Regions from separate parts of the Chryseobacillus diguaensis genome, predicted to be linked through region 2. Evidence: a T-box and tRNA genes for the amino acid it is inferred to sense, from the RefSeq annotation. Region 2 holds a T-box; the other holds one or more tRNA genes.

Region 1 (15,604 bases), on a different contig from region 2:
ATAATGAGGCTAACCATAATAAGAGCCCGGTCCCTAACTATTTGTGTCCGGCAAGACATCATTTAAAAAGGCTATTTTCGAAAATGGTCAAAACAGCCTAAAAAAGCCCTACTGGAGGAAAAAGAATGACAGTATTTCTGCTATTATTTATTTGTCTGACTTTCCTTGTATCCATTTTAACTGCAGGCTATGATGACAAGCCTGGCCTCAAGAAAAAAAAGCTATAAGAAAAGCAGCCTCCGGAATTGAGGCTGCTTTTCTTATAGCTTTTTAAGCAAGTCGCGGTAATTTTGCTGTCTTAATGCTTCGTAAACTAGAATCGCTGCAGTATTTGAAAGGTTTAATGAATGCACATTTTCCGTCATTGGCAAACGCAGGCAGCGTTCCATATTTTCTTCAATCAGGCTTTTTGGCAATCCAGTTGTTTCCCTGCCGAAAACAAAGAAATAGTCCTTCTCAAGCTCGCTGTAATCAAAGCTTGTATAAGGCTTTTCCCCGAACTTTGTAATGAGAAAGAACTCTCCCGACGGATATTTCTCAAACAATTCTTCAAGTGAATCGTAATAATTTATATTCACATATTGCCAATAATCAAGTCCAGCGCGGCGGAGCATTTTGTCATCTGTGGAAAAGCCAAGCGGCCGGATCAAGTGAAGGGTTGTATCCGTTGCGGCGCATGTGCGTGCAATATTCCCTGTATTGGCAGGAATCTCTGGCTGGTAGAGTACTACATGCAGTCCCAAAAATGTCACCTCATCTAAATTTTCGTATGGAGATTATCTTCGCGGCATCTTTTCCTAAAATTATAAGCGTTTCTCTCGGTTGGATAAAAAATTTGCCCTTCATATTATAGCACTCTTAGGAGGAGTGCGTACTGTCCCGCAAATGATAAAATTTGTATTTTATATTGGTTGTATAAGCGGTGGAATCCTCATACGACCAATACCTCATTCTGCTGTTATACGTGTTGGCATTCACAAGCGGCATATTGTCCGAATCCTTTGCAACGATAATGGTCGTATGATCAAAGCGGCCGTCTCCCTGAAAGTCATAGCAGATCACGTCCCCTTTTATCAGCTGCTCAGGTGAGGACACTTCCGTTGCCGTCAGTCCTTTTTTGGAATACGCCATGTATGTTTTCATCGAATGGGCAACTGTCCAGCTGTAGCTCCAGTTCTTCGACTGCATCCACCAGCCCTTCCCGCGACCGGGATATCCATGCATTGGTGCTTCTCCTGCATGAAGGCATTGGGAGATAAAATTTGTGCAATTGTCGGTAAAACTTTTGTACTTTGGATTCTCGGTATTCCAATAACGCTCGGCATATTGAATTGCAGCCATACGGTCATATTCAAATTGCAGCCGTTCCTCATAATCCGCTTCAAAGGCAACTGTCTCTTCCATCTCAGGCTTTGGCAGCACTGCATCTTCCACAAGCTCGTCGCCATCGAAAACAGCCCTTCTTTTCTCCACAATTTCCTCTAGGTAAAAATTATCCTGATCCTTATAAAAAAGCTGGTTATGACCGTCGTAATAAATCGCCTGAAGCCTGTCTTCCTGATCCAGATCAAGCTCCGTAATATTCACCTTCACAATTCCTTTCACCGCATGAATTCCGCGGCGGTCCATCACTTGGATTTTGCGTTCCAGTATCTCAAGATCTCTTAGAGAAATGCTTCGGTCTGCTTGTCTTCTGTTTATCAAATATTCCAGTCTGTCATTTGTTCGCTTCTGCAGTTGTTCCTTCAATTCATTTCACCTGCCATATCGGTTTTACTTAAACCATATGAGTGAAACAAGTCTCATTAGTATCAAGGTTTTGCGAGAAACGCCATTCCTTTTTCAATTTCAGCTATTACAGCTTCATCCTTCTCTGCTTCCATCGCTCTCTCAAGCCTTACTTTCGACTCTTCCCCGCCGATTTTTCCAATGGCCCATGCCGCGGTTCCCCGAATAACAGGTCTTGGATCTTCTTTCATTAATAAGTACAAATCAGGAAGGGCTGTTTCATCCTTAAAGTGAGCGAGAGCAATAATCGCATTTCGCTGAATCGGCTTTTTTCCTCTCCAAGAGCCTGATACAGGACCAAACTTTTCTTTGAACTCTCTATTAGAAATCTTCAAAAGAGGCTTAAGCTTCGGTTTCGCGAGTTCAGGATCCGGCTTCATTTCCTCGTGCAGCAGAAAATCCTTCCCCTTATTTTCAGGACAAACAGTTTGGCATGTATCACAGCCGTACAGCCTGTTTCCGAGCTTCATCCTGAATTCCTCCGGCAAAAAGTCCTTCGTTTGCGTCAGGTAAGCGATGCACTTTTGAGAATTCAGCTGTCCTCCCTGTACAAGTGCTCCAGTCGGACAGGCATCCACACATTTGCTGCATGTGCCGCACTGGTCCTCCATCGGCTGATCTGGTTCAAAGGGAATGTTCGTCACGATTTCACCTAGATAGACGTATGAACCGAATTCCTTCGTAATGATCGCGCAGTTTTTCCCGCTCCAGCCGATTCCCGCTCTTTCAGCAACTGCCCTGTCGGAAAGCTCGCCTGTATCAACCATCGATTTCACGTTTGCCTCAGGCAGTTTTTCTTCTATAAATGCTTCAAGATTTTTTAGGCGGCCGCGGAGAATATCATGGTAATCACTTCCCCACGAAGCGCGGCAAAAAATGCCTCTTCGGTCTTCCTTCGTGCTTTTTGGGGGATTTTTAAGCTTTGAGGGATACGCGAGGGCAATTGATATAATGGAGCGTGCTTTTGGTAAGAGGAGCGACGGATCCGTTCTCTTTTCAATATCCGGTTCTTCAAAGCCTGACTGATACCCCAGTGCTTCACTGACCTTCAGCCGCTGCTTTAAGGATTCAAACACATCTGCACCGGCAAAACCGATTTTATCAATTCCGATCGTTTTGCTGTAGGCAATGATTTCTTCTTTTAATGCTGCATAATTCATATTAGTAGCCTCCTTTCTCTCTGTTGTAAAAAACGTCTTCCTCTATGATAAAATAAAGCTTATCTAAACTGGGAGGGTAATGTATGGAAATCTCGATTGATCGTAAAGTAAAGGAATTGATCCCCGATTTTAAAGTCGGAGTTCTTACCTATCATCATATCGAAGTCGGAAGTTCACCTCAAATGCTCAAAGGGCGCTTCCGTTTGTTTCAAGAATCACTTGTCCTTGATCTTGAAGGTATGGAAGTGAATTCGCTTCCGGGCATTTCAGAATGGCGCGATGTTTTCAAAAAAACAGGTACTGACCCTAACCGGTATCGGCCAGCAAACGAAGCTTTATACCGCCGTATTCAAAAACAGCAGTTTTTAAACCCTGTTCACTCAGCTGCAGATGTAAACAACTTCTTTTCATTGCGTTATGAAATTCCTCTTGGCATCTATGATCTGAATGAAATTAATGGAAATGTCACGATAACAATCGGTGATGCCGACTCAAGCTATCCTGCCATTAACGGCCGTGATGTAAGCATGGGAGGTAAATTGCTTTCAGCTGATGACATCGGCCCCTTTGGCAGCCCTTATGTGGATTCAAAAAGGACAGCATGTACAGAAGAAACAACCAAGGCTCTGCAGATTGTTTACTTGAAGCCTTCAATGAAGGAAGAAGAAGCAAACAAGCTTTTGCGGTCTCTGTCTGACATGTTTACTCAAGTTCATGGCGGAACATCAGACATTCAAATCATCCGATAACATAGAAAAAAACGCAATGCTTCGTTTTCAGGAGAAACGGAACACTGCGTTGTTACTGAAATTATGTATGGAGCGGGTGATGGGAATCGAACCCACGACATCAGCTTGGAAGGCTGAGGTTTTACCATTAAACTACACCCGCATTTGTTGACAAAGATTATTTTATCAGATATTTGAATGTTATGCAACAATAATTTAAAAAATCCTCCAGATATAGTGTCTGGAGGATTTTTATAAGGGTTTTTCTCAAATGTTGCTGCTATGAATGCTAACTGGCACCTTATCCTTCAGCTTTCCTTCGTCACCAAGAAGCGTCACATGCTTCATTTCAAACTGAGTCGGCGATTCAAGACCAGCCGCTGCAGCCAAATTGAAAAGACCTTCTCTTAAGGAAACGACATAATTGCACACCCTGTATTTTTTCTCCTCAATACTCAGCGCTTTTTGAAGCTTTGGATCTGTTGTCGCAACGCCTGCCGGGCAGTTGTTCGTATGGCAAACCTGAGCCATAATGCAGCCGACACTCATCATCATTCCTCTTGCAATGTTCACGAGATCGGCCCCTAAAGCAAGGGCAACAGCGATTTTATCCGGTGTCAAAAGTTTCCCGGAAGCAAAGATTTTCACGTGCTCCCGAATCCCGTATTTTAAAAGCGTTTCATGAACGATAGGCAGTGCCTGATGAATCGGCAGTCCCGTAGAATCAGCCAATTCCTGAAAGGATGCTCCAGTTCCGCCTTCTCCTCCGTCCACAGTGATAAAGTCCGGAAAGCTGTTTTTCTCTTTCATTTTTAGAAAAAGATCCTCAAGGTCCCCTCTATTGCCAACGACGATTTTCATTCCAACCGGTTTACCGCCAATTTCCCGAAGCTCTTCGATAAAATGAAGCAGGCTCTCTGCATTAGGTAAATGCTCAAACCGGTTTGGACTGTCAACCGTTTTCCACGCCTCCACATTTCTGATTTTCGCGATTTCCTCTGTTACCTTTTTACCGTCAAGATGGCCTCCGCGCACTTTAGCTCCCTGCGCCAGCTTTAGCTCAAAAGCTTTAACTTGCGGAATGCTGCTCTTTTTCTTAAATTCCTCGTAGGAGAAGTTACCTGCCTTATCCCTCACACCAAATAATCCAGGTCCAATCTGGCAAATAATGTCCACATTTCCCTCCAAGTGAAAATCTGACAAACCGCCTTCCCCTGTATTCATCCATGTTCCGCCTGCCATGCCAAGCCCTTTTGACAATGCAGTGATGGCATGGTCGCCGATCGATCCATAGCTCATCGCCGACTGGCCGACGAGACCTTTTACGTGAAAAGGCATCCGTGTACTCTTTTCCCCGATCACAATTTCATCTTGTTCAGAAAGATAAAATGGCTTAATCTTCTGATCCTCTCTGTGCTCCTTCCTGTTAAAAAGCTTTTCCTTATCAATGCTGTAAACCTTTGTATCGATAAGCGGCTCCTGGCGAATTCTAAGCTCCCTGGCTTGTTTTGGAAAAAGAGAATTGTTTATGTAATATCCTCCTTTATCAAAATCCCGCTCCGATCCGAATCCCATCGTCCGGCTATTGTATTTGCCGGCTAACACCACATTCAAGTAATCACGTCTTGAAAATGGTTTTCCTTCATTATCATTGTTATATAAATATTGGCGAAGCTCAGGCCCCATTTTTTCAATAATGTAGCGCATTTTCCCGAAAACCGGATAGTTCCTTAAGATCGCGTGTTCCTGCTGTCTCTCATTCTGAAAAAAGAACCACGCGAACATACCTACAATTCCGATTAGTGAAAGCAGCACCAGCCCAATCAGAATAACTGCCGCAATGTCTGCAATACTCATTCTCTTCTCCCCCTTAAGATATATCTTTAAGGAATGATTTCCCTTTCAGCTGTTCCGTTAATCCTGCATGGGGGAGGAAGTTATAACCAGGAGTTAAAATTCATTTCATTTGCCTGTAAGCTCTTCTTTCTGCATATTCTCAAATTGTAATGAAATCGCATCATATATATCCCAGGTTTTTCTTTTGCATCTAAAGGGAATCTATTAATTACACTTATAAAGAATCGAAAGGAGTGGTGATAATGGAGCTTACCCGTTCAAGAGCAGGAGGAGCGGTCGCTGAAAAAGCATCATACGAAACAAAGCCTTGGATTCGCCGTATGGGCCGCGCAGGATATATGGCCCAGGGGTTTGTATTCGGTCTTATCGGAATTCTTGCTTTTATGACTGCCATCGGCGCAGGAGGAGAAACAACGGACACAAAAGGCGCCCTTCAATCTCTAAAAGGAATGCCGCTCGGAGAAGTTCTTCTATGGCTGATTGGAATTGGATTGTTCGGTTATGTGATCTGGTCTTTTGTGAAAGCCATTAAGGATCCGGAAAACAAAGGAAAAGACACCAAAGGAATTGTTACCCGCATTGGTTATGGTATCACAGGTATTATTTATGCAAGTATCGCATTCACTGCTATCAAAACAGCTTTAGGCTCAAGCGGTTCAGGCGGCAGCAACGAACAATCCATGTCAGCTCAAATGCTGTCTCATCCTTTTGGAAAATGGATTATCGGAATCGTTGGACTTATAACACTTGGATACGGGGTTTATGAATTTATAACCGGCTACAAAGAAAAATTCATGAGTGATTTCAACTTAAGCGACATGAAACCGAAAGAAATAAAAGCAACGAGAAGATCCGGTAAAATCGGTCTTATTGCACGAGGCATCGTCCTTGCGATGGTCGGATTCTTCTTGATCCAGACAGCCGTTACAGCCGATCCGGATAAAACTAAAGGGCTTGATGGCGCTCTTGCTGAATTGTCCAATCAGCCATATGGCCACTGGCTGCTGGGTGCAGTGGCACTCGGGTTGATTCTGTATGGTATTTACGGTATTTTCCGCGGAAGATATGTGTATATGGGGTATGGAGGGAAATAACGTTTAGAGAGTCTGATCGATCCAGGCTCTCTTTTTATGTTCTTCCCTGATCAGTAATGAAGCAGGCTTCCCAGCGAATGGGCTTAAAAAAAAGGCCGATTGCTTGAGGAAGCTAAAAATTGGGATATTATAAGTGGTTTGAAAACAGCGGGGGTGGCTTGTTCTGGGAGGAGTGGGACAATATTAATCGGGAGCTTTTTGGGAGTGTTTGTGGGGTAATGGTAAATAGTAAAGAAGACTACTATACGATGAAGTCTTCTTTTAATCAGGCACTCCAATATAATCTCCTGCCCTGGCTTTTAAAATATCAATTAAGTCCTCGTCCATATACCCGTAATCGTCAGGGATATCGAGATTATAGACTTTCTGGTTGTTTAATATAACACCGAATTTATCTTTCATCCGTCTCATATGCTTTTTCTCCATAAATATACAGTCCGCCCATCCAATGTGGCCGCTGCTCACTTTACCCCTAGGCCCATCTTCTGTTCCAGCTGACCTTCCCATCGTATCCGTTAAAATGGTTGAATACTTTCTCTGCTGTCGGGCTTCGCCATTAATTTTTGCTGCAAATAAATAAAATCTTAATGTGATTTCCTCCTATACTTTCAAAAAGGTTCTGAATACCAAATTAGTTTAGCAGTAAAAAAAGAAGGATTCCACCGAATCCTTCTTTTTTAACCTTAATTAACTTTTGAAATAGTACCATCATTTTCTTCAAGCTTCCTGGAAAGTACAGGATCATCCTGAACGTCTTTCCTCGTAAAAGTCATAAATCCTATCAGGACTACTATAATTATGGTCATCACCAAACTGACAGGTCCTTCTCCAACGCCTAAACCGCCCTTGCTATGAGGAGAAGAAACCCAATCCGAAAACGACGCTCCAACAGGACGTGTCATAATGTAAGCAAACCAGAACGTGCCAATCTCATTCATGCCAATCAGCTTGTAGCCGAGTGCCGGAATAGCGAGCAATACCGCAAATACTATACCTGACGAAAAATAGCCCAAGTTCAGAGTTGTCGCAGTCATATCTCCTGCAGCTGTACCAAGTGCGAACGTTGCAAGTACAGCAGCCCAGTAAAAAACCTCACGCCTGCGGGTATTGATGCTGTGTATAGAAAGAGTTCTCTCTGCTTTATGCCAAACTGCAAAAATCACAATAAGGGCAAAGGCAAAAAAGACTGTTGATACAACATAGGAAATCCCTAGAACAACATGTACAATATCAGCTGCCATTGTACCGAAGATACTGACCATTACAACAACCAGCCAGTAGATCCAAGGCACATACCGTTTTGCTGAGAACTGGAGGAGCAGCGAGCCTGCCAAACATATTCCTCCTGCCCCTACCGCAATGATAGGGTCAATGTGCTTCACCAAGTAATCGGAGAACACCTCACCCATTCCAGTTGTCAGCAGCTTTATAATCCAAAAGTAGATTGTAATTTCCGGAACTTTAGATAGAAGATATTTTGATGGATTACTATTTATTTGATTTGATATCGTTTTATTCATAAGCAAGCTAAGCTCCTAATGATTGCCCTTGTACCGGGACAACTTTATTTTTGTTACGATGTGTTCAATTATCCATTCTACTGGTTAAAAATGAAAAACTTCTGTGAGTCAAATAAAAGTTCTTTCATCTGTAATGAAACAAGTACAAGTTTTTTCACAAACATCGAGTAGGAGGGAGTTATTAACTCCCGACCTCTCACACCACCGTACGTACGGATCCGTATACGGCGGTTCAATTTTATTCTAGGCATGTACTTTCATGTAGTGTTGCACCCCAGAGACTAGCCCAAATGCAGCTAGTCTCTTGTTTGTTATGGTCATGGTCAGAATCCACGAGTAGGCAGTGCGAGCTGCCCCTTTGCTTGTGTGGCTATTTTTGTATGCCTCAAGTCTGTTCATCCCCAATTTGATCAGGTTCTTGCGGCGATTCTTAGCTGTCTTCCATTTCTTCCATATGCACATTCTAAGTCGGAATCGTGTATGGGAGTCGATGTTTTCAAGGAGCTTTTTCATATAACCTATTTTAAAGTAGTTGATCCAGCCTCTGAGTAGTTGGTTAATCCGCTCAACCTGATACTTCGTATCCACGCTCCAATTCTTCCTAGTCAATTGTTTTAGTTTATACTTAATGTTTTCCACCGCCTTTTGATGCGGTTTCGTTTTGTATAAATCTGTTTGGAAGTCTCTAAAGAAGCCAAAGCCCAAGAACTTCATATTGGGATCATTCGGTTTGGTGATTCTCGATTTGTTGGCGTTGACGATGAGACCTAGTTTCTCTTCAATGAATCTTGTCACAGATCTCATCACCCGTCTGGCTGCCATTTCACTCTTGACCATGATGATACAATCATCTGCATATCTCACGAACTTTAGCCCGCGGTTTTCAAGTTCCCGATCTAGTTCATTGAGCATTATGTTGCTAAGTAGAGGAGATAAGTTTCCACCTTGTGGTGTTCCTATTATGGTTTCTTTGTACTCATCGTTTATTTGGACGCCGCTTACTAGGAATTTTCGGATGAGTGATATAACATCTCCATCGTCCACCGTTCTTGAGACGAGGTTCATCAGCCGGTCGTGGTGGACGGTGTCAAAGAAACGTTCCAGGTCTATATCTACAATCCAGTCATAACCATCGTTCATGAATTCCAATGCCTTCACAATAGCCATTTCAGCATAGCGATTTGGCCTGAATCCGTAGCTATTCTCACTGAATCCCTTATCAAATATAGGGGTGAGGACTTGTGCTATGGCTTGTTGAATGACTCGGTCGGTTACGGTCGGTATCCCTAAAAGTCGAACCCCGCCAATTGGTTTGGGGATCTCTACTCTTAGTACTGGTTGGGGTTGGTATTTCCTTTGTCGGATTAGACGGATCATTTCATCCTTGTTCTTCACCAAATGTTTCTCCAGTTCTTCCACATTCATTCCGTCGACCCCGGCAGCACCCTTATTTCGTTTTACTTGTTTAAATGCTTGGTTAAGGTTATCTCTATTGAGAATTTCCTCTAATAAATTCCTTTCGTACATGCCTGTTATTTCCTTTCCTTCTCGTAGAGTCGGTATCCACTTTCTCGCCTTTCGCCAGTGGTCTATTTCCTCTCCCAATCGAGATTTCTATAACGATAAAATTGTTCAGCCCTTCGCTCCTTCTAACTTTCATTAGATATCTTTACTACTACGGCTTCTGCTGACTTCTCATGATCCAGTCCTGTATCACTACAGGATTTTGGTGTAGACCCATGAGATCTCCCCAGTTAAGGTGCGAACTCTTTCCCTCCATCTATCTGCCATATATACAACGTATGATACAGTAGCTATGGGACTTTAACTTCTTTTGCAGTCTTATCCTCATACGTTGCCTCTTATATGATTTCTGTTCGTCAGACCAGAGGTTTGCCTCGAGCTTCCTTCAGATTCCACGTCACCATGGACACCCTTGCTTTTGGCTATGTACTTACCGCTACGTAAGGTCGTACTCGGGACTTTCACCCGTTAGAGTTCGCCCATGCTGGGCGAACAAAAAGACCCCGGCTTCATGCCGAAGTCTTTCTTCTAGGAAGATTCCCCTTTTAATCCTTCGTAGTCAGTTTGATTTCATAGCTCTTTCCATCATGATTGGACGAATCTATATGGATGAGTGCCTTTTTACTGGATACAGATGTTTTTACCCCTTCACTTTCTTCCAGTACACTAGGATGTGGAAGGTCTATTTCCAGCTTCATTTTATTTAGCCGTAAGGTAGGATCTGAAACGGCAATCGTTACCGTGTTTCCGTCACTTTTCACAAGAATGGATGCTTGGTTATAAGAAGATAGATTGGCTGCCGTTGTCTTTTTATCACCAAAGAAATTGAATCCTTTTAGCTTAAGTGCTGTATTCTCAACGGCATGAACATTTTCTGTATTGGCCAGTATTTTTATAGTTGGCTTATCAGCATATTCTTTCGTTTTGGCTTCATCAAAGTTCGGAAGAATCACATACGCATATTTTGCTTGCTGTGGATTTTTTCCGTGATCCATTCCTAATGTAAAATAATTTTTTGTAACCTTTGTGTCAGGGTTGGATGTACGGACTTTCTGCAGACTGTCTGTTACGGTATTTTTAGAAACATTGATTTCAGAAGCCTCTGGAAAGTAGTACCCTGCTTGAGTTCCTTTTCCATCTGTTTTAAAGTTAATCCATTTTAAGTTGTATTCTCCATTAGCCGGATTGAATAATTTCTCATTTTCATAAGTCTCTCCAGCAATAGTACTTGTTTCGTTTGTATCAAACATTCGATTATCAATCGTTGAAATAACATCTCTCCCCAATTGATCCCTTATATTCGAACCCATTAAAACAATTTCATCATCAAACATAAAGACTGATTTATTGGCATCTGCGTTTTTATATACGACAAAGTCATCTGGTAATATCCCAGCCTGCTTATCCTTATAGCCGATTTCATCTCCAAGCTGAATTCCCGATATCCCATATTTACCAAGCTTTACCCCGCCTGAATATTGATTGGTGCCTGCCGGAAAATACACATATTTGTTCTCAGACTCTGAGGAGACATCAAAATTTAATGGATGGTTCGTATTTTCATAAAAGAGCTTTCCGTATAACTCGGGAATGGTTTTTCTCTCTTCTACTGGGACAGTTGTTCCTGGAAGCTTAAGAGGGTCTATTGTGGCTAAATAATTAGCTCCAAATGATTTTGTTTGATCTCTCCCTGACAAATACAAATAGTAGCCGCCATCACTTTGAAACCATGGCATTAAATTTTCTCCGCTCATATATTCATACTTGCTGATTCGATCAGAACTTCTTGAAACCGCGAAGGCGTAGGAATTTCGAATATGAACGGTTTTATCCATCATATTAAAATTATAGTGATCATCATCAATTAAATTTTTAGGAGCTACATTAGGATCCTGCATGATTTGATTGAAGTCAGCGATTGAGCGAAGAGAACTAAACGACCCAGTAGAAAAATTTCCTTTTATTGAAGAAACGATATATTTAATATAAGATTGCATCTCTTTACGATCAGTATCACTAAGGTTTCTGCTCAAATCAACAATTGCTTCAACAATATTATATACATCCTGATATCCAGTGCCTGTCCTTGAAACGGCTCTACCCTTAACTATTTCCATCATATAGCCCTCAAAAATAACGGGTGCAAAGCCTTTATAAATCCACTCTTTTACAGTCGGCACCAAAATTTCTTTCGGATCATAAATACTGCCGTTAAGAATATTCATCGTTTGGATGATGCGATTTAACAATACTTTTCCATATGAACCTGTATAGGCAACCGAAGCATGCTGGATAAAAGAACCGTCATCATAAAATCCGTCGGTATTACCATTAATGAGATGATTAGGATCAGTCGTTTTAAAAACAGTCATGATATTGTCTACTGCCTTTGTTACCCTGTCTTCGCTATCAATCAATGCACCTTGTATGATTCGATTTGTTGCAATATCCGCAAGGTTGGCACCTCTATGAAAGCGTGATGCTAAATCGATATCCCCATTTTTCCCGTTCCTCAAGTATTTGTCTATTGAATCAATATAAGCATCTATCAAATAAGGTTTATAGCTTTTGATTTCATCTTCCAAGAGAAGCAGCGTTTTAGTGATGCTCGTTGGTATGCCAATCTCCCATGCATACCAATTTCCATAATATCCTTTTTCCTGATTCTCAAAGAAGTTGGTGTAGAGCCAATCAAGGCCATCGATTACTTTCTTAATGGCTTCTTGATTATTGTATAAATTGACTCCGCTTAACCCCGGTCTTTTATAAGTTTTCGCAGCAAGAGCTATTTGATATAAATACAAATAAGAATTGCTTAAATTCGTTTCATTCGTTCCAAGCGGAGTGTCCTTAAATAATGAGGTCTCCTCTCCATTAACTCTGTTTTCTAAAGGAATAAGGGAAGATAGACGTGAATTAGCTGTATTCTGGACGGAATTTATTTTGCTATCGAGCATGGGACTGCTGTTTAAACTTTCATTTCCTGCAAGATAATCTTTGTAATTCATTTTCAATTGATTCATTTGAGCAGCAGCATCCTCAATACTTATATTCTTACCATTTAATTGTACTGGGTTTGGCTTTGCAAAAGCGTGGACAGCTGAATGAGATTCAGAGATTGGAAGCGTAAGGAAGGCGGTCAATGTTACGGAAGAAACTATTAACTTATTATAATTCTTTTTCAATACGACACATCCTTTAAAATTTTTAAAACGAAAATCAACACTTTTCGAATTATGCCGGATTCTAAAGGTGTGCTTGCCTATTTAGTTGTGTAGAAAATTCGCAGGGATAAGAGAGATGATTGCAGGCAAACGGTGAATCTAAGTTAAATTTACTACCTTTTGTCATAATTTGCAAGCGTTTTCAATATTTTCCAAGAAATTTTTCCCAGTTGCTAGTTTCACACAAAAGGCAGTTGGCAAAATAAATCGACCTGCAAAATGGTTCTATCGGAAGTCGATTGAATACCAAACCAAAAAATCAGTGAAACTTGCTGCTCTAGTATAGTACACTATCTTTTTAAAGGAACATCGCCGTTTTCTGACTGTGGATGGGATGCATACTCCGATGTTTTCTTTCTCGAAGGCTTTACAAGCCTAATAAACAGCTTTACAAGAAGTACAGCGACTAAGATCAAGAGGATAATACCAACTGCATAGCCAATAAAATGTCCGATTGCATAAGAACTCATTTTGAATCATCTCCTGTTAAATAATCGAGTAAAAATAATAGCGGATTTCCTTTTACCTTTTTAGAATTCAGCTTTTAAGTGAATAACTATTCTTTTCCTTATAAAATGAATGAAAGACACTCCAGCGGATTATTTTTAATCACAAAAAAATCACTTCTCACAACGTGAGAAGCGATTTTTAACGGTTATGATACCGGTGGCCGGGGTCGAACCGGCACTCCAGAAGGAACACGATTTTGAGTCGTGCGCGTCTGCCAATTCCGCCACACCGGCATAGTGGGCATTTGGTGCCGAGAGCCTGACTGAATTGTCAAGGCGATTTTACAACCGCAGGATGTTTTATCCTGTGTATTCCAATTTATGAACCTCTAAGAAGGTTTAAGATATTGGAGGCGGCACCCGGATTCGAACCGGGGGTAAAGGAGTTGCAGTCCTCTGCCTTACCACTTGGCTATGCCGCCAGCACTCGTTGGAGCGGAAGACGGGATTCGAACCCGCGACCCCCACCTTGGCAAGGTGGTGTTCTACCACTGAACTACTTCCGCATTTGCACCAAATAATTGGTTTCTGTATTAGCCTATGCAGCAATCAGAAATTGTTGCTTGGCATTTGAATGAAAATGGCTGGGCTAGCTGGATTCGAACCAGCGCATGACGGAGTCAAAGTCCGTTGCCTTACCGCTTGGCTATAGCCCATTGTTATGCTGTTATGTAAGGAGTGATTAAATCCATTATGTTTAAAAATAAATAATGGGGCGATTGATGGGAATCGAACCCACGAATACCAGAGCCACAATCTGGCGTGTTAACCACTTCACCACAACCGCCATAATTTAATTGGCAGGGGCAGTAGGAATCGAACCCACACCGGAGGTTTTGGAGACCTCTGTTCTACCGTTAAACTATGCCCCTATACAAATGGTGGAGGGGGGCAGATTCGAACTGCCGAACCCGAAGGAGCGGATTTACAGTCCGCCGCGTTTAGCCACTTCGCTACCCCTCCGTATGAAAAACAGTGCCGGCAAGAGGACTTGAACCCCCAACCTACTGATTACAAGTCAGTTGCTCTACCAATTGAGCTACACCGGCAAATAGTTAAGTGATACTATTTTAAAATGGTGGCTCGGGACGGAATCGAACCGCCGACACATGGATTTTCAGTCCATTGCTCTACCGACTGAGCTACCGAGCCATATAAAATGAGTGATACTATTAAGTTCCTTCTTGCTGGCAATCGCCCAAATCTTAGGATGTTTAGCCAAGCAGCACTCGATTTGTGCGCTGAAGCATCGCTTCGCAGCTTATTCGAACGTGCTCTACCGACTGAGCTACCGAGCCATCTAAGTTTCTGCTTCCACTAAGCTTCGAATCTCTTCGTCAGCTAGCTTCATCGATCGCATCCTCACGTATTTCATATACGCTCCGGTGCTCAATCAGTCGCTTCCTCGACCTTCTCGCTTATTGAAACCCTCTTACATTTTACTTAATTCTCATTTGAAAATCAATGGCGGTCCGGACGGGACTCGAACCCGCGACCTCCTGCGTGACAGGCAGGCATTCTAACCAACTGAACTACCGGACCATTTGGTTGCGGGGACAGGATTTGAACCTGCGACCTTCGGGTTATGAGCCCGACGAGCTACCAGACTGCTCCACCCCGCGATAATATGCTATTTCACTCAAGATCAAGAGTCCTGAGTGGTGGAGGATGACGGGATCGAACCGCCGACCCTCTGCTTGTAAGGCAGATGCTCTCCCAGCTGAGCTAATCCTCCATAATTACGGCTTTTGAAAGCGGCGCATTTCGTTGTCATCTTCGCTCACTCACATCCTCACGTACTAAGGTACGCTCCAGTGTTCGCTCCCTCGATTCCTACAACTGCTTGCTTCTCAAAACCCTCGTCTCTATTGAAAGAGATTTAAGTGCTACAGCTGCTTGATGAGCTGTTTTTCTTGCTGATTGGCTTTTAACCGTTTAAGTTTAAGATTGGTGACCCCTACGGGATTCGAACCCGTGTTACCGCCGTGAAAGGGCGGTGTCTTAACCGCTTGACCAAGGGGCCATTAAAAGTATTATGGCGGAGAGCGGGGGATTCGAACCCCCGATACGCTTATGACGTATACACGATTTCCAATCGTGCTCCTTCGGCCACTCGGACAGCTCTCCATAATGGCTCCGCAGGCAGGACTCGAACCTGCGACCGATCGGTTAACAGCCGATAGCTCTACCACTGAGCTAC
Region 2 (15,604 bases):
GAACTGCCGGTGAAACCGGGATAACCTGTACTTGAACAGGGGCAAGCCAAGTCGGGAATGCACCTTTATATTCCTCGATAAGGAATGCAACGAACCGTTCCATAGTGGAAACGACTCCGCGGTGAATAACGACGGGACGATGCTGTTTGCCGTCTTCCCCTACGTAAGTAAGATCGAATCTTTCAGGGAGAAGGAAATCAAGCTGAACAGTAGAAAGTGTCTCGTCTTTTCCAAGGGCAGTGCGAACTTGAACATCAAGCTTAGGACCGTAGAACGCAGCTTCGCCTTCTGCTTCAAAATACTCTACCCCAAGTTCATCCATTGCTTCTTTTACCATGCTTTGTGCCTTTTCCCACATAGCATCATCATCAAAATATTTTTCTTTATCTTCCGGATCACGGTAAGACAAACGGAAGGAGTAGTTTTCAAGGCCGAAATCCTTGTATACTTCCTCTACAAGCCGGACAACACGGATGAATTCATCTTTAATTTGATCCGGGCGGACAAAAATATGAGCATCATTCAAAGTCATGCCGCGAACACGCTGAAGGCCGGAAAGGGCTCCGGACATTTCATAGCGGTGCATTGTGCCAAGCTCAGCTATCCGGATTGGCAGCTCACGGTAGCTGTGAATATCGTTTTTGTATACCATCATATGGTGAGGACAGTTCATCGGACGCAATACTAGGTCTTCGTTATCCATGCTCATTGCCGGGAACATATCATCCTGATAGTGATCCCAGTGACCGGAAGTTTTGTAAAGTTCAACACTGCCAAGTACCGGAGTATAAACATGGCTGTAGCCTAAACGGTCTTCTTTATCAACGATATAGCGTTCAATAATACGTCTGATTGTAGCTCCTTTTGGAAGCCATAATGGCAATCCCTGACCTACTTTTTGAGAAGTTGTGAAAAGGCTCAGCTCTTTGCCGAGCTTTCTGTGATCACGTTCCTTTGCTTCTTCCAAAAGACGCAAATGCTCATCCAAATCAGCCTTTTTGAAGAAAGCTGTACCGTAAATCCGCTGCAGCATTTTTTTGTTGCTGTCGCCGCGCCAGTAAGCACCTGCAACACTGAGCAATTTAAATTCTTTTATTTTACCTGTAGAAGGCACATGGATGCCGCGGCATAAATCAAAAAATTCACCTTGCTCATAAATCGATACTGCTTCATTTTCCGGAATCGCTTCAAGCAGTTCATCCTTCAAGTGGTCGCCAATCTCTGCAAATCTGCGTTTTGCCTCTACCCTGCTTACTTCTTTACGGATAATTTCAAGATTTTCATTGACGATTTTCTGCATTTCTTTTTCAATGGCCGGAAGATCTTCTGATGAGATCGATTGCTCCATATCAATATCATAATAAAAGCCATTTTCAATAACAGGACCTACTCCAAGTTTTACGTCAGAATAAAGTCTTTTAATGGCCTGCGCCATCAAATGGGCTGTACTATGTCTAAGAATCTCCAGCGCTTCCTCTGAATCCTGAGTAACGATTTCAATTGAGCCGTCTTCCTGAATTGGAGATCTTAAATCAATCAATTTGCCATTGAATTTTCCTGCTAGAGATTTTTTCTTAAGACCAGGGCTGATGGATGCCGCTATATCTTCTGTTGTTGTGCCTTTTGTAAACTCCTTAACTGCTCCGTCTGGAAAACTGATTTTTACTAATTCAGACATCCTGTTCACTCCTTTGTAATGAAAAAATTAGGCTCTTTTCTTAAACTTGGTTGCTTCTCTCTCCAAATTTCTTTTACACGGCACTTGATTTGGCAGGAGCTTTAAGAAAAGATGTCCCGAGCAAATCAATATGCGTGATAAAAGCAATCCGAATAGCAGCAAATGATAGGAAAACAGCCAAAAATAAAAAACCCGCCCCTCCGAAGAGAAGGGACGAGTTTAATTAACATTAGTCGTGGTTCCACCCTTATTCCTTTACTGCAAAAAAAGCCTGCAATAAAGCTTAAGATATCTGTAACGGGATTTCCCGTCGGCCATTACTGAAGCATTGCCGTTCACAGCCGAAGTTCAAAGGCGGTAAGTATGCTTTCTTTGTTAAAAGGGTTGCAGCCTTGCCCTTTCTCTCTGAAAACCGTTCAGCATCCTCGTGTCCTTATCGCAACTTTTCATTATCGTTCAATTACCTCGTATTATAGATGGTTTTGAAATAAAAATCAAGACAGCATGGAAGAATCCCCCTGCAAGGGCTGCATTGTTCTTATTGGATATATTTTCACCTTTTCCTGAAAAATATTCTGTATCGTCTGCACCATTCCATGCTCCGGGTCATCTGTGTAAATCAGTACGGCATTCGGCGCCATGCAAACGAGAGGTGCAAGAAGAGCCGAATCAATATACATAGGATGATGGTATAAAAGAGAACGGTCAACATATTTCCGCAGATCCTGCTCAGGCATTTCCTGAAGGTGTTCATCACAGATGATAAACCGTTTTTTATAAATGATATGAATTTTTTCAAACTGCGGTGACTTTGACAGGACGTAATCCCGCAAAAATTGAATAAAATTCTGATACTCCTGCTCCAGTTTATATTCCTCTATCGCTACTTCTGCATAATGGTTCAATCGTTTTCTGTATTCATGAAGCCGAAACGTTAAGAAGGATTCAAAAGAAAAAGCAAGATTAGGCTTTAATAAATTTTCTAAGGCAGACTGAATACATTCTGTACGATCAATGAACTTCTGGATATTCGGGATATCCGATCTCTCCCCGTCCATTATAGATTGGGCTATATGTAAAATTTGCTGCTGCTCATCTTTGTCTGTAAAGAAAAATTGGTTTTCCACTACTGAAAGAATCAGCAAATTCTCCTTCTGCTCAATAATAAACTGAATAATAGCAGGGATAACAAAGGAATCAATGAAGGTTTGCAGATCACTTGAATCTATATGAACCTGATTTGGCGGTACTAGGTGAATGAATTTTCCGCTGCTTGCAGGCAGGTGCTCCAGCCTGCTGAAAAAAGACTGGGCATCATCATAAGAATTAAAACTGATTTCAAGCATGTTTGTCCCCCCTTAATACAAAACATCTGATTTTATATATATGGGGAGATATTCTTTTTTAGACTCCGAAAAACATTATTGCTTCGGAAAAAAAGCGCCTTTTTACACAAGGCTATTGTTCCCTAGTTGAAAACAGGCAAAAAGAAAACAGGCCTGTAAAAGCCTGTTCGAAGGTTTATTCTCTTCTGTTTTTTCCGGCAAGCTGCACAGGGACAGATAAATGCTTGATCCGCTCCATAATTCTTGCCGCTTTCACTGGCTCTTCCTCTCCCCTTTGCGTATAGGACAAATGATGATTCAGCTGATTCAAATCAAAGTTCGATGTGAAAAAGGTCGGCAAATTTTCAAGCATTCTGTATTGAAGGATCGTTCCAAGTATATCGTCCCTCATCCAGCTTGACATGGATTCCGCTCCAATATCATCCAGCATCAAAACAGGGATGGTTTTGACAGCCTCCATTTTGCTCTCCATGGAATTGTCACTGAACGAGTTTTTTAATTCCCTCATAAATTCAGGAATATAAAGAAGCATGGAGGAAATACGGTTCTCTGCCAGTTCATTTGCAATGGCTCCAAGGATATACGTTTTGCCAACGCCAAAAGGTCCGTGAATATACATCCCTTTTGCAGGCTTACCGGAAACATATGTCTCTACAAAATCCTGGGACATTGAAACAACTTTGAGCCTTGATGGTTCATCAAGATCAATATTATCAAGATGTGCCGCCAGTATTTCTTTTGGAATATACATGCTTTTGATGAGAGATTCATGCTTCCTGCGCTCATCATACACTTCTTTCGATGGACATTTATCGTATTGAAGATCAATCGTTTTCCCCTGCAGCACTAAATGAGGGTGATAGCCCTGAACCAAATTTTTGCATTCTCCAAGACTTGGACAGTCAGAACAATTTTTACTTTGCCCTATATACTCGTAAAGCTTGATCAGACTTCTATCTATAATGTCATCATTCAGCTCATCTTTATGGAGCTCAAGGAACGGCTTGACATCAGGATGGCTGGTCACTTCCTTTTTTAAACCCTGCAGCCTTGTCTGGAAGTCTTCTCTACCAGTCACGTTTTTCATTGCCTGGCCTATTTGTTCCATCATCTTTCACCTGCCTTCTAAGCTATCTATTGGCTGTTCTTATTTTTATATTTTTTTATCCGTTCAGCAAGCTTTTGTCTTTCCAGTTCAAAATCGTCCTTTGCATTTGTTTCTGTGCTGCTTTCCTGTTCTTTACCCTCTTCTGTCTTAAGCCAGTCAGGCAACATTTCTTTACGGACTGATTTTCTTCTTTGTGCGGGCTTATTTTTAGCTTCGGCCCATTCCATATATTGCTGCTGCTCTTTTTTGGCCAATTCCATTGCTTCATCAACCGTTTTAATATTTTTTCTCGCCCAATGGCCAGCTATTTTCTGAACATATCCTTTTGAAAGCTTCATATCTGTCTTAAGCATTACATAGTAAATTAACACATTGACGACGCCTGGGTACAGCTTTTGCTGAAACATCACATCTTCAATAATCTGCAGATCCGATAGCGGAGGTTCTCCGCCTTCAGCAATGTCTCTCAAAAATTGATAAGGAGAAATGTTTTCCAGCTGAAACGCAAGCTCTTCTTCCTTCGTTAAGGTTTCTTTTTTTTGCACCGTTCTATACGGCAAAGGCTGAATTTTTTCAGACAGCCTTGGCGTCTGCTCGCCGTGCTCAAATTTATACCAATCCCTTGCCGACTTGCGGAGTTCTTCTTCGTCTATCGTCTCATCGGGCAGGATGGCATTCATTAATATATTCTTCATTTGAATGGCATCCATTCCGTAAATATAGGACAGCTTTTTAATGGTTTCTTTTACGGAATCATTAATGGCTTTTTTCGGAATAATGGCTTCAGATAATCCAGCAAAAAGAAGGTCAAAATCGAAAACAGAATCGTCGAGAAGTGTTCTTCTGCCTTGTGCTTCAGTCATATATTCACTATTTTCTTCTTCGTTCTGTTCAGGCAGCTGACTTGTCAATTCACTCGGCTGTAAAGTTTGGTAAACGTCGTTAAAGGATTTAGTCATATCTTTCAAATTTTCCGGAAGACTTTCATCACAGAAAAATTTTTTCAAGCTTACGTATCTTTTCCTGCCAAGCTTGTTATACAAATAAATATTTAACATGCCATCCTGAAAAAACAGATCCGGTTTTAAAGGCGCCTGAAGTTCATAAATAAACACTTTAAAATCCTGTTCTTCTTTTAAATAAGTTTTTAATAACCCGATTCCTTCAAGCTTAATTCTCAAGCGGTAAATTTCTTTCAGATTGCACTGCATGGCTGCCATCAAGCTGTGATGGGAGCTCTCTTTTCCCCAAAGCCGATTTTGTTCCAGTTCTCCCCAAAGTGTCATATACAAGGCAAGACTATTCGGACCAATAAGCGGCTGATAAAGCATAGTGATAATTTTTCGGTCAAAATCGTTCAGCACCCCGCTGCTTCTTGTAATGTATCGGTCTGGCGGAATGAGTTCTTTCCAATGATGGTCCATATTGCTCCTTACCTTTCAAAGCTTTTTTATCCAGGCTATTTCCGCTGCCTTCTCCGGCCCTGCAGGGATAATAGCAAAAAAGAGCTTGGTAAAACATCCCCAAGATCCCTTTAGCGTTCTTTTTTAATCAAATCCTTGAGTTCCTCAATGAAGACATTAATATCTTTAAATTGCCTGTACACAGATGCGAAACGAACATAAGCCACCTCGTCGACCTGGGCAAGCCTGTCCATGACCATTTCTCCAACCATTTCGCTTTTCACTTCAGAAACGCCATTGTTGCGAAGCTCTTTTTCAATATCGGCTACAATATCTTCAAGCTGTTTAAGAGGCACAGGTCTTTTTTCGCAGGCTTTGATAAGCCCTCGCAAAACTTTCTCCCTGCTGAATTCTTCTCTGGTTCCTTCTTTTTTGACAACAATCAGCGGAATTTCCTCTACTTTTTCAAATGTAGTAAAGCGGTATTGGCACTCTTCGCATTCCCTGCGGCGGCGGATTGCCTTTCCTTCATCCACAGGGCGGGAATCCAATACTCTTGTCCCATTATGGTGGCATGCTGGACACTTCATTCACTCATCAGCTCCTTTCAGAAAATTTAGCATGAACAAGAAGCAGTTTAAGAGCGCGGGTAAAGTCCCGACCCTATGTAAGGAAGAGTAGAATCAAGCTTACGATAAAAATCCTGAATAACTTTTCTGCTGTAGCCGAAGTCAGTCGGCAATGGGGTTTCAGTGGTTACAGAAAAATCTACGGCTGTTTCGAATGGCCGAACGGAAATTATCGTCACAATAATCAGAACTTTTTTCGGCTTCGTGATCGTCACGCTGATCTCGCCGCGTTCTTCCGATACGGAAGTAACCGTTCCGTCTTTCGTTGATTTTGCCAATGTCTGAACAGCTTCCATTGCTTTTTTAACAGTTGTTTTATAATAATGGCTTCTTAAGTTCCCGTCCAAATGTTCTTCAGAAGTTTCTGTATGTGTAGAGAAAAAAGCCTGAATTTTTCCTAGTAAGCTCATTTTGTTTCTCCTTTTAGCCGTTATCTGTCTGTGTCTGTTAGTCTGCATCCATCATTCTTTATGTACATTACATTAATCATACTATTATAATACTTAATTTCGGAAAAAATCAAAAGAGGTGTGAAAGAATCTTCACACCTCAAATAAATCCATAATCAACTTGTCATAATCTGCGTGTTATCAAAGTACTTTGGCTTGTGGCTGTTTAACTTGCACAGGACCCATGCCACGCGGAATTTCTATATTTTCTCTTGTTTGCGCTCCTAGAGCTTCTGCAATATAATCAGCAGCAACGTTCGGATTAAGATCTCCGCATGTGTAGACATCTATACTTGCGTAGCCGTGCTCAGGAAAACTGTGAATAGTCAGGTGAGATTCAGAGATAATAACAACTCCGCTTACTCCCTGAGGTGCAAATTTATGAAAAGCAACCTCGCGGACTTCAGCTCCAGATTTAAGTGCAGCATTGACAAATGTTTTTTCAATATATTCCATATCGTTTAATTTTTCAAAATCGCATCCCCAAAGCTCCGAGATTACGTGACGACCCATTGTTTCCATATTCATTTATCCCCCTTAATAAGATTTGACAGCATGAAGATCTTCGCATATCGGCGTTATGCTTTACTACCACGGGGGAAAGTTAGTCCAAAGAGGTCCTAACCCTTTAAGTAGCCACAAAACCTGCGAATAAGAAGTTCACGAAAAATAGTATACTTCTTGAACAGCATTTTTGCAACATACTTTTACAAAAAATTTATATTCCGAAGTGCCCTTTTTTTCCTCCAAGCTTTCCCTTACTACTTTATAGCCTGTCTTAAATCCACTAAACATAAAATTAGAAAATGCTTCTTATCGGTCCCAGTGAATAAGAGACTGATTAAGTTTTTTCAGCATTTTTTCAAGTAAATCCAAGTCTTCTCCTGGCCACTCCTTAAGGATTTGTGAGTATGCCTTTGACCTCGCATTTTTTACATCCTGATAAACGGTTTTTCCTTTTTGCGTAATTTCAATCAAGCTGATTCTTCTGTTGTTTTCATCAGGAAAACGGACAACAAAACCTTTATCCTCCAATGAAGCGATTTGTCTGCTTGCTGTTGAAACATCTAACTTTAAGTCGTCCGCAATAGCATTGATCGCCTGCGGACTTCTAAGACTTAATTTGCTTAAAAGAAGATAGCCAGACCTGTCCAATCTCGTCTTTTTTGGATTTAAAGCCGTTGTGAGCCTGCTTAATAATGCTATCTCATGCTCTATATTTTCAAGGGTATTTTCCATTTCATTTCCCTCATTCCCTAACTGTTGTCTTTTATTAAGGCTGATGCTGCTATTCTTGTATTATGCATTAAATTCCTGTGAGCCTGCCACTTTTTTCAATCCATTTCGAGCTTTCACCTTGAAATCCCATTATATCATTGTATATTACAACTTGTATAATACAATATAAAAGCGAAAAGTGTTTGATGTTTTGGGAGGAGTTTTACTTGGAAGATACACATTTCACAATAAATACAGGAGTAAGGGAAATTAGCATCCCGAAGTATTTAGTTGTTTCGTTTTTGACCATTTTTTCCATTGGACCGCAGTATTTTTTAAACATGTCCTATACACTTAACCAGCTTGTAATACAGAACGGCTTTACTGCAAGCAATAACGGAATGCTTATGCCTTCTATCCTTTCGAATCTGGCATTCGCTTTCGGAGTGCCTCTCGGACCGGTGTTAAGCAGGAAGTTCGGGCTTAAATATACGTACATGTCATTTGTTTTTCTCTTTTTTATTGGTTCTGTCATCAATTTTTTGTCTCCCGATCTAACTATTTTTGTCATCGGAAGAATCATCCAAGGCTTGAGTGCGGGAATGGTGTTTTTAACCATATTGCCCCAAAGCTTGCGATCCTTTCCAAACAAAATCAGGAATACCTTTTTAATCATGGCAATTGGCGGCCTTTTTGGCTCGTCTGCGTTCGGTGCTTTTTCAGGCGCCATTTCATTAAGTGTGGACAGCTGGCGCTGGCTCTTTTTAGTCAGTATGTTTACTTCCATCTTGTGTTTGATTGTCGGTGCTTTACTGCTGCCCTCTGATAACACACAAGAATTAGATAAAAGAAAAATCGATAAGCTTGGTTTGGGTTTACTTGCACTGATTACCGTATTATTTGCTTTCCCGCTTTTGAATCTGCAAAATCTGGGATTCAAATCTCTTTATGTCTGGCCATTCTTTGCAGGTGTACTCATTTTGCTCTTTCTTTTTATTTATATTGATTACAATTCAGCTAACCCGCTTGTTCCTTTCAAGGCACTTAAAGGACCTAAGCCGCTTTTCGGATTGCTAATGGCTATTGTCGCCCACGTTGCCTTTATTATTGCTTTAGCCGGAGTAAATGGGTATTTGCGGAATATTAAAGGAACGACCTTTGGATCCATGACGAACTTTTACATTTGGCTGTACGTCGGGATCTTAGTATCAGCTCTTCTGTGCGCACTTTTATACGATAAGCTTGGCGCAGGTTTTCTCGGGATTATGGGGTCACTTGTTATCATTATTGTGACCTATCAATGGAGATCCATGTCAGAAGACACTTCTCTTACTCTTTTATGTGTACAGTTTGCCTTTTTAGGTGCAGGCATCAGTATGACGCTTGTATCAGGAGCGCTTGGCACAGCTTTAGCAGGTGACCTGCATAAGGCTGGGCTAAGATCTGTTTCTCTCCATTTTACGAGGAACCTTATGTTCTTTCCCGCAACGCATTCCATTACGAAACGATTCGCGGACAGGTCTCACTGACGGATCCTGAAGTCAGAACACAAGTGGAAGAGATGACAAGACAGTTTGTGGCGAATGGACTTCCCCTTGCTGATGCAAAAGCAAATGTTACGGCCGCTATTTTAGGGCAGTCGCAGAAGCTGTCTTTGCTCGATTCATATAACGATCTTTTCAGTATCCTTATGTGGCTTGGTGTGATTACTTTAGCCGCATCAATCGGGAAAATGCTTACTGGTAAGGGCAGAGCGCTGAGAAGAAAAGAAGAAAAAGCTCAGGTTAAGCATGAAGAGCCTCTTCAGCTTGCAGCCCCTTCACATCAAAAATAAGAAAATTAAAAAGCAACCAGCGATCGCAATTGCCGGATGCTTTTTTTATGGCTCTATTCTTTAAACTTTGCTGCATCTCAGCTTAAATTTCGTTTCTGCTTCGGCAGGAATTTTAAGAAAAGATGCCGCGAAGACATCTAATTAAAATACTATGTTAAACAACTGAGAGCCTTCTGTTTTCTTCTGCTACAAGATTCATCAGTTCTGCAACCCTGCAGGAATACCCCCACTCATTATCATACCAGGAAAGTACCTTCACTTTTCGGCTGCCGATAACCATAGTGGATAGCCCATCAACTATAGCAGAATGAGGATTTGTATTAAAATCTACTGAAACAAGCGGTTCATCTGTATACTCAATGATTCCTCTCAGTGTTCCATTGGAAGCTGCCAAAAAAGCCTGATTGATTTCTTCTGCTGTTACCTCCTGCTTCAGGTCAACAACAAGATCAACAAGGGAAACATTCGGTGTTGGCACTCGCAATGCCATGCCGTGAAGCTTGCCTTTTAAATGCGGCAAAACAAGTGAGAGTGCTTTTGCTGCTCCTGTCGTTGTCGGAATAATCGACTGGGCGCAAGCTCTCGCTCTCCTCAAATCTTTATGAGGATTGTCAATGTTCTTTTGATCATTTGTATAGGAATGAATGGTTGTCATCAGTCCATTTTCGATGCCGAACTGTTCATCCAGTACCTTTACAATTGGTGCAAGGCAATTGGTTGTACAGGAAGCGTTTGAAATAATTGTGTGGATATCGCTGTTATACATTTCATCATTGACACCCATTACGATGGTAATGTCTTCATTTTTTCCAGGTGCTGTTAAAATGACTTTGCGGGCACCAGCTTCAACATGGGCCTTCGCTTTTTCACGCGAATTAAACTTCCCAGTCGCTTCAATCACAATATCTATATTCAATTTATGCCATGGCAGCTCCAGTGGATTGCGGCTTGCAAGCAGCAAAACCTTATGTCCGTTTACAATTAAATGGTCTCCTGCAGGGATTACTTCTCCTTCAAAACGACCATGATTTGTATCATATTTTATAAGATGCGCCAGCGTTTCTGCCGGATAACTTGCATTAATGGCCACAATATTGACATTACCTTCAAGAATCGCTTTTCGAAACACCATTCTCCCTATTCTCCCAAACCCATTGATTGCAACATTTGCTTTCATTAAATTGCTCCTTCCGGCTTTTGTGTTATACTCTTAAGTTTTTTTCTTCTATTAGTATATCACATTTAAGGTATTTAGGAAGGTGAAAGCGCTTATTTTTTATAAAAAGGTGATACTTTTTTCTATATAAAAAAGCTCACAGGATTCCCTATGAGCTCATTCAAAAGATCCAATTAAATGTTCCACATTCTGAATAAATCCTGAAGCTGCTCTTTTGTTTCAAGCAGTGTGCCATTGTTATCAATAACGGCATCTGCCAGCTTCTTTTTTTCAGTCAAGGGCATCTGAGAGGAAATTCTCATAGCAGCTTCTTCCTCTGTATAACCATTACGTTCCATTAACCGCTTCAGCTGCACCTCATCATCTGTAAAAACTAGAAGGGTAACATCTGCAAAATGAGCCAGTTTGCTTTCAAACAGGAGAGGAATATCCAGCACAACGGCTTTTTCCCCATTTGATTTCGCTTCATCCCTCTTTTTCAGCATCTCTTCCCTCACAGCAGGATGTACAATACTGTTCAGGATCTCCCTTTTTGCAGCGTTTTGAAAAATAATTCCGCCGAGCTTCTGCCGGTCAAGGGAACCATCACCCTTTAAAATGTCCCGTCCAAAAGCTTTTATTATTTTTTCCAAGGCAGGTTTTCCCGGATCAACAGCTTCTTTTGCTATAATATCTGCATCAATAATGGGATAGCCCCAATCTCTAATCATATTGGAAACGGTGCTTTTCCCGCTTGCAATGCCTCCTGTGAGCCCTATTACAAGTGTCATTCCCTTGCCTCCCTACAATTTCCAGATCCCTATTAAAATAAGTAAAATTCCAGGTATGAATGTGAATTTTTCAAGCCATGATAAAGCTGAAAAAAGTCTGCCTGATCTTAGTCCCATTATGAGAAACACAGAGCTCATAACTGCAACTGAGATGCTTAGTACAATAGGCGAATAGCCGAGGAGTGCTGCACCAAATCCCGCCCCAAAGGAATCCAGTGAGAGCGCAAGCCCAAGCAAAAGCGCTTCAATTCCGTTAATAGCCCCTGATTTGTCAATATCAGCACAAGAGGGCCTTCTTAAAATATGAATCACAATTCCCAGTGATTTTATTTCCAAGTTAAAAATCGTTTTTTCATCTTCGTCAGGTATGTGTTCTTTTTCAGGAAGGAAAAATTGGATCAGCACCCATGCTCCGATCGCAATAAGGATGTATCCTCCAAGCTCTTTTGTCACCGATTCTGGAAATACCGCTATCAGCGCATGGCCTATAAACATCGCAGCAAGCAAGCTTGCCGCTGAACAGCACGCAATGATAAAAATGGACTTCCCCGGAATTTTGGTCTTGCGCAAGCCATACGTAAAACCCACAGAAAAACTGTCAAGGCTGACAGCAATCGCTAAAATAAAAAGCTGCAAAGAAATCAACGTGACCCTGCCCCTTTCTGACAAAACTAATACAGTATATGACTTTTGCCCAAAAAGAGTTAAAGGCAGGGCTTGGCTAATTTATTTTATTTTTTGGCAGCTTGCGCAATAATGTGTCCCTCTGCCTCCTGTAACTTTTTTCTGAATTTCCGCTCCGCATCTTTTGCACGGCTCTCCTTTTCGGCCGTATACATACAGCTGAATCTGAAAAGAACCGATTTTACCCTGTGAATTGACATAGGATCGTATGGTGCTACCTCCGCTGTCAACAGCTTCGAGAAGGGTAGTCACTATTTCTGTATGAAGTCTTTTTATTTCCATTTCGTCAAGCTCCGAAGCAATGCGCTCTGGATGAATCCCTGCTCTGAACAAAGACTCATCTACATAAATGTTGCCGAGGCCAACGACAATCCGCTGATCAAGCAGCACGGTTTTTATAAACCGCTTCGTATTTTTCAATTTTCCAGCTAAATAGTCAGGACTGAAATCGTCCATAAAGGGTTCAGGACCAAGCTGGGATAAAGGAAGCTCTGTTTCCTCCTGACCTTTTTTGAACAGATGCATCGTTCCGAATTTACGCACATCTCTGTATCGAAGCTCACTGTTATCCGTAAACCGGAATAAGACATGTGTGTGTTTATCATACTCATCCGATGATTTGTGGAGGGCATACCGCCCCTCCATTCTTAAATGAGAAACGAGCACATAATCATCTAAAGAGATCAGCAAAAACTTCCCTCTTCGTCCTACATCCAAAATGGTCTGTCCCTTTAGTGCGTCTTGAAACTGTCTTGCATCATCCGGTTTTTTTACGAGCTTTGGCCAATGAACGATCACAAGCTCAATCGTTTTTCCTTTTACAAGCTCAAGCAGGGTCCTTCTGACTGTTTCTACTTCTGGCAGTTCCGGCATAATAATCCTTCTTTCTATTTTGCGTCATACCAGGAAGGACCATAGGAATAATCCACTTTCAGCGGCACATTCAGTTCAACCGCATGTTCCATAACCTCTGGCACTAGTTTCTCCAGTTCTTTAATCTCTTCCTCAGGTGCTTCAAAAATCAATTCATCGTGCACTTGAAGAAGCAGCTTTGCCTGAAGATTTTTTTCTTTTAATTGAAAAGCCATATCAATCATCGCTTTTTTTATGATATCTGCGGCACTTCCCTGAATAGGGGTATTCATCGCCGTTCTTTCTGCAAAACTCCGCAGATTAAAATTTCTGCTCGTTATTTCTGGAATGTATCTTCTCCGCTGAAGAAGCGTTTTAACATATCCATGCTCTTTTGCGTCAAGTATGGATTCATTCATGTACTCTTTGACACCCTGGAAGCTTTTTAAATAGCGGTCAATAAACTCTCCCGCTTCCTTTCTGGTGATCCCAAGACTTTGAGAAAGGCCGTAATCACTGATTCCGTAAACGATCCCGAAATTTACAGCTTTCGCTTGGCGGCGCATGTTTGATGTAACCTCATCTTTTTCCACGTGAAAGACATCCATTGCAGTTTTCGTATGAACATCCATATCATTTAAAAAGGCCTCTGTCAGATTTTCATCATTTGCAATATGGGCGAGCACACGAAGTTCAATTTGTGAATAATCAGCTGCAAACATGACCCATCCCTCTTTGGATGGTACGAATGCCTGCCTGATTTTTCTTCCTTCCTCCAGACGGATCGGTATATTCTGAAGGTTTGGATCTGTAGAGCTGAGCCTTCCCGTCTGAGTTAATGCCTGATTGAACCGCGTGTGAACCTTGTGAGTATCCTGATGAACGACCTTCAGAAGTCCTTCAATATAAGTCGAATTTAGTTTTCCAAGCTGGCGGTAATGAAGAATTTCACGAACCATTTCATGCTTGTCGGCAAGCTTTTCCAGCACATCCGCTGAAGTGGAATAGCCTGTTTTTGTTTTCTTTACAACAGGAAGCTTCAGTTTATCAAATAAAATGACACCAAGCTGTTTAGGAGAATTAATGTTAAAGGTTTCACCGGCCAATTCATAAATTTTTCCCTCCAGCGCCCTCAGCTGCCTGTTTAAATCTTCTCCCATCGCTTTCAGGCGTTCAACATCCACTTTGACACCTTGTGCCTCCATTTCAGCCAAAATGAGCGAGAGAGGCATTTCAAGCTCTTTCAAAAGCTCCAGCTGCTGATTCTCTTCCAGTTCCTCAAGCAGCCTGTCCTTTAACGCAAGAAGCGCAGCCCCCTTGCGTACAAGATGTTCTGCAAGCTGGTCCTCCTCCGGAACTCTTCGTTTAGCTCCTTTTAAGTAAACCGTCTCGTCCGGGTTCGCAATGTAAATTCCCTTCCCTCTTGCTACGCTAGATACATCCTCAATGGTTTCAGACGGATTCAGAATATACGATGCAAGGAAAACGTCAAAATCAACACCTTTAAGATTGATGTTTTTCCAGTTCAGAGCAACAGATGATTTTTTTGCATCAAAAACGATTTTCCTTTTGCTCTCATCCTCTGCCCATTTAATAAATTTTTCAGAATTCATGGCCTTCTGCACCGGGATGAAATAGCGGCCATTTTCATGTACAATGGCAAAGCCTTCAATTCCGCTTGTATGGTAATTGTCCTCCCACACTTCTACGATCAGCGCTGCTTCATCAGCAAGCATATCGTCCGTTACATTCTCTGCTTTAATAAAATCAATCTCTTCTATTTCATGTTCCTTGGTATCTTCCGGATCTTCCCCTAGCTTGTCTAAAAGGGAATTGAAGCCAAGTTCTTTAAAAATTTTTACGACATTCTGCTTCTCAAAGCCCTCATATTCGGTATCATCAAGCCCTATTTCAAGCGGTGCTTCGCAGTTTATTGTTGCTAGCTGCTTGCTCATAATCGCACTTTCACGATTTTCTTCAAGCTTTTCTTTCAGTTTTTTCCCGCTTACTTGATCGATTGATTCAAGGAGCTTTTCAAGTGTTCCGTATTCTTTTAAAAGCTTGATGGCCGTTTTTTCACCAACACCCGGTACGCCCGGAATGTTGTCAGATGAATCACCCATCAGGCCTTTCATATCAATTATACGATCCGGCGTCAGTCCATACTTTTCCATCACAAAATCAGGTGTGTAAGAATCAACATCGGTAATACCTTTTCTCGTAATATCCACGGTTGTCGCATCACTGACCAGCTGTGTTAAATCCTTGTCTCCCGAAATAACTTTTACAGCATAGCCTTCTGATTCAGCCTTTTTGGACAATGTTCCAATAATATCGTCCGCTTCATAGTTTTCAAGTTCATAACGGGATACCTTGTAAGCATCCAGGAGCTCTCTGATGAATGGAAACTGCTCTGATAGTTCCGGCGGTGTCTTTTGCCGCCCGCCTTTATATTC

Evidence for each region. The T-box of region 2 lies ahead of thrS (threonine--tRNA ligase). A T-box ahead of a tRNA ligase gene usually reads a tRNA of that ligase, here a tRNA-Thr.
Region 1: it has a tRNA-Thr gene. The T-box ahead of thrS (threonine--tRNA ligase) is inferred to sense a tRNA for this amino acid. The anticodon was not compared.

What each region holds. Positions count from the first base shown of each region.
Region 1 covers NZ_JBMKNV010000002.1:403-16,006, reverse strand. The annotation lists gene trmL (tRNA (uridine(34)/cytosine(34)/5-carboxymethylaminomethyluridine(34)-2'-O)-methyltransferase TrmL) at 261-743, opposite strand; gene ACOT8F_RS02885 (amidase domain-containing protein) at 859-1,749, opposite strand; gene queG (tRNA epoxyqueuosine(34) reductase QueG) at 1,812-2,948, opposite strand; gene ACOT8F_RS02875 (B3/B4 domain-containing protein) at 3,032-3,697, shown strand; tRNA gene ACOT8F_RS02870 (tRNA-Gly) at 3,766-3,839, opposite strand; gene ACOT8F_RS02865 (FMN-binding glutamate synthase family protein) at 3,944-5,533, opposite strand; gene ACOT8F_RS02860 (DUF1206 domain-containing protein) at 5,776-6,627, shown strand; gene ACOT8F_RS02855 (hypothetical protein) at 6,889-7,038, opposite strand; gene ACOT8F_RS02850 (COG4705 family protein) at 7,311-8,147, opposite strand; gene ltrA (group II intron reverse transcriptase/maturase) at 8,391-9,674, opposite strand; gene ACOT8F_RS02840 (polysaccharide lyase 8 family protein) at 10,217-12,856, opposite strand; gene ACOT8F_RS02835 (hypothetical protein) at 13,186-13,365, opposite strand; tRNA gene ACOT8F_RS02830 (tRNA-Leu) at 13,557-13,638, opposite strand; tRNA gene ACOT8F_RS02825 (tRNA-Cys) at 13,753-13,826, opposite strand; tRNA gene ACOT8F_RS02820 (tRNA-Gly) at 13,836-13,910, opposite strand; tRNA gene ACOT8F_RS02815 (tRNA-Gln) at 13,986-14,060, opposite strand; tRNA gene ACOT8F_RS02810 (tRNA-His) at 14,116-14,191, opposite strand; tRNA gene ACOT8F_RS02805 (tRNA-Trp) at 14,203-14,276, opposite strand; tRNA gene ACOT8F_RS02800 (tRNA-Tyr) at 14,284-14,367, opposite strand; tRNA gene ACOT8F_RS02795 (tRNA-Thr) at 14,381-14,453, opposite strand; tRNA gene ACOT8F_RS02790 (tRNA-Phe) at 14,481-14,556, opposite strand; tRNA gene ACOT8F_RS02785 (tRNA-Asp) at 14,870-14,946, opposite strand; tRNA gene ACOT8F_RS02780 (tRNA-Met) at 14,950-15,026, opposite strand; tRNA gene ACOT8F_RS02775 (tRNA-Val) at 15,064-15,139, opposite strand; tRNA gene ACOT8F_RS02770 (tRNA-Glu) at 15,353-15,427, opposite strand; tRNA gene ACOT8F_RS02765 (tRNA-Ser) at 15,441-15,531, opposite strand; tRNA gene ACOT8F_RS02760 (tRNA-Asn) at 15,536-15,604, opposite strand, start outside.
Region 2 covers NZ_JBMKNV010000003.1:162,375-177,978, reverse strand. The annotation lists gene thrS (threonine--tRNA ligase) at 1-1,678, opposite strand, end outside; T-box leader at 1,885-2,127, opposite strand; gene ytxC (putative sporulation protein YtxC) at 2,173-3,024, opposite strand; gene dnaI (primosomal protein DnaI) at 3,200-4,132, opposite strand; gene ACOT8F_RS05925 (replication initiation and membrane attachment family protein) at 4,159-5,556, opposite strand; gene nrdR (transcriptional regulator NrdR) at 5,667-6,125, opposite strand; gene ACOT8F_RS05915 (cytosolic protein) at 6,173-6,574, opposite strand; gene speD (adenosylmethionine decarboxylase) at 6,755-7,135, opposite strand; gene ACOT8F_RS05905 (MarR family winged helix-turn-helix transcriptional regulator) at 7,427-7,852, opposite strand; gene ACOT8F_RS05900 (MFS transporter) at 8,059-9,360, shown strand; gene ACOT8F_RS05895 (hypothetical protein) at 9,393-9,665, shown strand; gene ACOT8F_RS05890 (glyceraldehyde-3-phosphate dehydrogenase) at 9,820-10,842, opposite strand; gene coaE (dephospho-CoA kinase) at 11,016-11,612, opposite strand; gene ytaF (sporulation membrane protein YtaF) at 11,625-12,257, opposite strand; gene mutM (DNA-formamidopyrimidine glycosylase) at 12,339-13,169, opposite strand; gene polA (DNA polymerase I) at 13,184-15,604, opposite strand, start outside.